2 regions of the Clostridium sp. JNZ J1-5 genome follow, and region 1 is predicted to be linked to the other one. Evidence: a T-box and tRNA genes for the amino acid it is inferred to sense, from the RefSeq annotation. Region 1 holds a T-box; the other holds one or more tRNA genes.
The links. A T-box is a leader RNA that pairs with one kind of tRNA and senses whether it is charged. The one in region 1 lies ahead of asnS (asparagine--tRNA ligase), so its partner is inferred to be a tRNA-Asn.
Positions count from the first base shown of each region.

Region 2: it has a tRNA-Asn gene. The T-box ahead of asnS (asparagine--tRNA ligase) is inferred to sense a tRNA for this amino acid. The anticodon was not compared.

Region 1 is NZ_CM132773.1:1,538,056-1,541,263, reverse strand. Features, by position in the region: gene ACWW38_RS07285 (dipeptidase) at 1-623, opposite strand, end outside; T-box leader at 834-1,092, shown strand; gene asnS (asparagine--tRNA ligase) at 1,155-2,546, shown strand; partial or broken gene ACWW38_RS07275 (sporulation membrane protein YtaF) at 2,634-2,800, opposite strand; gene ACWW38_RS07270 (AAA domain-containing protein) at 3,143-3,208, shown strand, end outside.
Region 2 is NZ_CM132773.1:1,751,832-1,755,039, reverse strand. Features, by position in the region: gene greA (transcription elongation factor GreA) at 1-92, shown strand, start outside; gene lysS (lysine--tRNA ligase) at 142-1,674, shown strand; tRNA gene ACWW38_RS08445 (tRNA-Asn) at 1,814-1,888, shown strand; gene ACWW38_RS08440 (glycine--tRNA ligase) at 2,187-3,208, shown strand, end outside.

The DNA.
Region 1 (3,208 bases):
TCATCTGTAAGATTTCTTGGATGATTAGTAATAGCTCTTGCATTTGAGTGAGAAGCTACAAAAGGAGATTTAGAATATTTAGCAACATCATAAAAACCACCGTCAGATAAATGAGAGACATCAATAATCATATTAAGGTTGTTCATTTCTTCAACTACTTGAATACCAAAAGGTGTAAGTCCTTTGTTAGTATATTCAGCTCTGGCGTTAGGATAACCAATCTCATTAGGAAAGTTCCAAGTAAGAGTTATCAACTTTACCCCTAGTCTATGAAAATTTCTAAGATTAGAGAGCTCGCCTTTAAGAACGGCACCTTCTTCTATAGTTAAAAAGGCTGAAAGTTTACCCTCAGATTTATTCTTCATTAGTTCATCATAATTCCTTGCAAGAGAAATAGTATCAATGTTTTTATTCAGCTCTAAATAGAATCTATCTAGCATATTAAGACACTTTTGTAGAGGATCTTTAGTAGTTTTAAGTTCTACAAATAGGGCAAAAAATTGTGCTAAGGAATTAGACTTTTTCAATTTTTCAATATCTACACCATAGGTGTTATTTTTTAATTCTGAATTATCTTCATATATTTTTAAAGCTGTATCGCAATGAAGATCTATAACGTTCATAATAGTCACCTCGTATAATATAGTCATAACATCTCGTATAAACATAGCTTAATTATAACATTAAATTATCGTTTCAAATAAAAAAAACATTATCTAATAATTATTATAAAGATATAAATTAAATAGGTTACTCTAGTATTGGTTGACATACAATTTTTTTAATATTATAATCTTTTATGAATCAAATTTTATATAAGAGATAAAATAGGTTTAAAGATAGTGAAGAGAAGAGTAGATATAGAGTCTCATTTAAAGCGAACCAATGATAGTGGAAGATTGGCACTGAGCCTATATTGAAGAACGTCTCGGAATCTCTAACCGAAATCATTTATATTATAAAATGATAGTAGGCTTAGACGGAGCCAAACCGTTAGAACTTGGAGAGTATAGAATTTTGTACTTATTAAGGTGGTCATATTTTATATGACAATTTAGGTGGTACCGCGAATATATAACCTTCGTCCTAATATTTTTAGGATTGGGGTTTTTTTTATTATATTTTAAAATAAAGAATTAAGTAGGAGGTAGATTATGGAAACAGTATTGATTAAACAACTATACAGAGAAACTGATAAGTTTTTAGGTAAAGAAGTTAAGATTAGCGGATGGATTAGGACTTTAAGAGCTTCAAATAAATTTGGATTTATAGAAGTAAATGATGGTAGTTTCTTCAAAAATATTCAAGTTGTTGTTGAGGAAAGTCTAGAAAACTTTAAAGAAATTTCTAAATTTGCTATAAGCTCTAGTGTAAGTATTGAAGGAGAAGTAGTTGCAACAGAAAATGCAAAGCAGCCTTTTGAAATTCATGCTAAAAAAGTAGTTCTAGAAGGAAAATCTAATTCAGATTATCCACTACAAAAGAAAAGACATAGCTTAGAATATTTAAGAGAAATAGCTCATTTAAGACCAAGAAGTAATACTTTTTCAGCAGTATTTAGAGTACGTTCTCTTGCAGCATATGCTGTACATAAGTTTTTCCAAGACCAAGGCTTTGTTTATGCTAACACTCCTATAATAACTGGAAGTGATGCTGAAGGTGCTGGAGAAATGTTTAGAATAACAACGCTAGATATGAACAATCTTCCAAAGAATGAAGAAGGAAATATAGATTACAAACAAGACTTCTTTGGAAAGGAAGCTAATCTTACTGTAAGTGGTCAATTAGAAGGAGAAATATTTGCTTTAGCATTTAGAAATATTTATACTTTTGGACCAACTTTCAGAGCAGAAAACTCAAATACAGCAAGACATGCGTCAGAGTTTTGGATGATAGAACCAGAACTTGCTTTTGCTGAATTAAGCGACTACTTAGATAATGCAGAAGCTATGGTTAAGTATGTTATAAACTATGTTATGGAAAATGCTCCAGAAGAAATGGAATTTTTCAATCAATTCGTAGATAAAGGTTTATTTGATAGATTAAATAATGTTATAAACTCTGAATTTGGCAGAGTAACTTATACAGAAGCTGTAGAAATTCTTCAAAAATCTGGTCATGAATTTGAGTATCCTGTAGAATGGGGAATTGATCTTCAAACAGAACATGAAAGATACTTAACTGAAAAAATATATGGAAAACCTGTATTTGTAACTGATTATCCAAAGGATATTAAAGCATTCTACATGAGAATGAATGAGGATGGAAAAACTGTTGCAGCAGCAGACCTTCTTGTTCCAGGGATTGGAGAACTTATTGGAGGAAGCCAAAGAGAAGAAAGATTAGACGTTCTAGAAAAGAGAATAGAAGAATTAGGACTTAATAAAGAGGACTATTGGTGGTATTTAGAGCTTAGAAAATACGGAGAAACTAAGCACTCTGGATATGGCCTTGGATTTGAGAGACTAATAATGTATTTAACAGGAATGGGAAACATAAGAGACGTAATACCATTCCCAAGAACTCCAGGAAACGCTGAATTTTAAAACAAAACCTATTATAAAAAGCATTCAAATTTTATAGAATTTGGGTGCTTTTTTACTGTATCATAACCTAAATAGATTACGAAAATATTAATTAAGTAACTCAACAATACCAAGTATTATTAGTAATATGCCTGAAATTAATGGTGCATATTTACCAAAAAATTTACCCAGTATATGATTAACTATAGTGTCCTAAGCTTAATTGTAAGAATACTTAATATAAATGTAGATATGACTGTAAATTCAATGATAACTCTATTTTAAGCTAAATATTTTAGGGGAATTTAGAATATGATATGGTGAACAGAATCACAAGTAAATGGGAAAACAGTACGGAAGCAAGATGCGACAATGCTTCTGGGCTGCTTGGATTTATAACATTATAAGGCATAGATATAAGAAAGCAATTTGATAGAGAATTATACAGTTTGAGAAGTTATTACCTGAATAGTAAGCAACATAACTTATTCCTTTCGATTGCTCCTAAATATTTTACAGATTTGTTATAATAAGAATTGACTCAAATTATTTCAATGATTAATGTTGAATGTAGAGGGACTAAACTATTAGTATAAGAAATCTTGGAGATAGAGGAAATGATGATAAAAGAGTATTTGAAATATTCTATGGATGAAAAGACATCCTTGGAAATAGAAAGTATA
Region 2 (3,208 bases), 210 kb from region 1:
ATGCTCTTATAGGAAAGAGAGTTGGAGATATAGTTGATGTACCTGTTCCTGATGGAATCAGCAAATTTGAGATTTTAGAAATAAGAATCTAGTAGAATAAATTCATGTAAGTTACATCTGAGTAAACGGAGGGATGCGCTAATGTCGGAAAAGCAATTGACTAAGGAAGAAATAAAACAAATGAAGTTAGAAGCTAAGCAAGAAGCTGAATTTAACGTACTTATTAAAGAGAGAAGACAAAAACTGGCTGCATTACAAGAGGCTGGTAAAGATCCATTTGATGTATATAAAGTAGAAAGAACTCATACATCATCTGAAATTAAAGAGAACTATGATGAGCTTGAAGGCAAAACAGTAACAGTCGCTGGTAGACTTATGTCTAAAAGAGTACATGGAAAAGCTGGATTTTCAGATATTCATGATAGATATGGAAAAATGCAGCTATATATAAAGATAGATGACGTAGGTGAAGAAAAGCTTAAAGAATACAAAACTTTTGATATAGGTGATTTTGTATCCATAACAGGTAATGTATTTAAAACAAAGACAGGAGAAGTAACTTTACATATTCTTGATTTTCAACTTTTAACTAAGTCTTTAAAACCACTTCCAGAAAAGTTCCATGGATTAAAAGATCCAGATTTAAGATATAGACAAAGATATGTAGACTTAATAATGAATGCAGAAGTAAAAGAAACTTTCATAAAGAGAACTAACATCATTAAAGCTATTAGAGAATTTTTAGATAATAGAGACTTTTTAGAAGTTGAAACACCAATACTATCACCTATAGCTGGGGGAGCTGCTGCAAAACCATTTATAACTCATCACAATGCTTTAGATATAGATATGTATCTTAGAATAGCAACTGAGCTTTATTTAAAGAGACTTATAGTAGGTGGATTTGAAAAAGTATATGAAATAGGTAAAAATTTCAGAAATGAAGGTATAGATATAAGACATAATCCAGAATTTACAGCTATTGAACTATATCAAGCCTATGCAGATTATAGCGACATGATGGAAATAACTGAAAATATGGTAGCTTATGTATGTGAAAAAGTTAATGGAACAACTAAAGTTCAATACGAAGGTACAGAAATAGATTTTACTCCACCATGGAGAAGAATAACAATGGTGGATGCAGTAAAAGAATATGCTGGTGTAGACTTTAATGAAATTAAAACAGATGATGAAGCTAGAGAAATAGCAAAACAAAAGGGTGTAGAGCTTAAGAAAGAACTTACAGATTGCACTAAAGGTGATATATTAATAGCTCTATTTGAAGAATTTGGAGAGGAAAAATTAATACAACCTACTTTTGTATGCGATTATCCAGTAGAAAATTCTCCTCTTACTAAGAAAAAAAGAGGAAATGGAGAATTAACTGAAAGATTTGAAGGCTTTATATATGGTAGAGAAATCTGTAATGCATATTCAGAGTTAAATGATCCTATCGTTCAAAAGGAAAGATTTATGCAACAGCTTAAAGAAAGAGAACTTGGAGATGACGAAGCATATATGATGGATGATGACTTTGTTAATGCTTTAGAAATAGGTATGCCTCCAACAGGTGGACTAGGAATAGGGATAGATAGATTAATAATGTTCCTAACTGATTCTCGTTCAATCAGAGACGTTATATTATTCCCAACAATGAAGCCAACAAAGTAGTATTTTATAAATAGAAGAGAGTAAGTTATAAAATTACATTATAGCTTACTCTTTAATTTTAACTTTAATAGTTTGAAAAATTTCTATGACCCCCTTGTATTTTTTAGTAAATGTGTTATAATAATAGCGTACTAAACGTTCCGCGATAGCTCAACGGTGGAGCACTCGGCTGTTAACCGATAGGTTGAAGGTTCGAATCCTTTTCGCGGAGCCATTTTTATTTTTTGAAAATTTATCTTGACATGTGTTCATATTCTGATAAAATACTTTTAAGGAAAACATATAAGTGCATGATGATAGAGAAGAGTAATAATAAGTTATTTTTTAGAGAGGTTGTGGATGGTGAGAACAGCTAAAGGCTTATTATGAAAGGAGCTTTTGAGTGCAGTGGTTTATAAGGAGGGCTATTTGCCAAGAAGGGTGGAACCGCGGAATTAATTATAAATTTCGTCCCTTTTAGGTAGTTTAGGTCTTTTTTTTATACGCAAATTTAATATAAGGAGGTTATAAAAATGAGTTTTGAAAAAACTATGGATAAAGTAGTTGCACTTTGTAAAGGTAGAGGTTTTATATTCCAAGGATCAGAAATATATGGAGGCTTAGCTAACTCATGGGATTATGGTCCAATGGGAGTAGAATTTAAGAATAATGTTAAAAAGGCTTGGTGGAAAAGATTCATACAACAAAGTCCGTACAATGTAGGATTGGATTCTGGTATACTTATGAACAAAGAGGTCTGGGTAGCATCAGGCCATGTTGGTGGTTTTTCAGATCCATTAATGGATTGTAAAGAATGTAAGGCAAGATTTAGAGCAGATAAATTAGTAGAAGAAGATATGGCTGCTCATGGTATAGATAATGTTAGTGCAGATGGTTGGACTGGTGAGGAACTTTTAAATTACATAAATGAACATAATATAGTTTGCCCTAAATGTGGAAAGAAAAACTATACTGACATTAGAAGGTTCAACTTAATGTTTAAGACTTTCCAAGGAGTAACAGAAGATTCGTCATCAGAAATATACCTAAGACCAGAAACAGCACAAGGTATATTTGTTAACTTTAAAAATGTTCAAAGAACTTCAAGAAAGAAAGTACCTTTTGGTATAGGTCAAATAGGTAAATCTTTTAGAAATGAAATAACTCCAGGAAATTTTACTTTTAGAACTAGAGAATTTGAACAAATGGAATTAGAGTTTTTCTGTGAACCAGGTACAGATTTAGAATGGTTCAAATATTGGAAAGACTATTGTTGGAAATTCTTACTTGACTTAGGCATGAATGAAGCAAATTTAAGGTTTAGAGATCATGAGAAAGAAGAATTATCCTTCTATAGTAATGCAACTTCCGACGTAGAATTCTTATTTCCGTTTGGATGGGGAGAACTTTGGGGAGTAGCTGATAGAACAGATTACGACTTAAAACAACATATGGAGCATTCAGGACAGGATTTAACATATTTAGATCCAAGCACTAATCAAAAGTATGTCCCTTATGTTATAGAACCATCATTAGGAGCAGATAGAGTTGCACT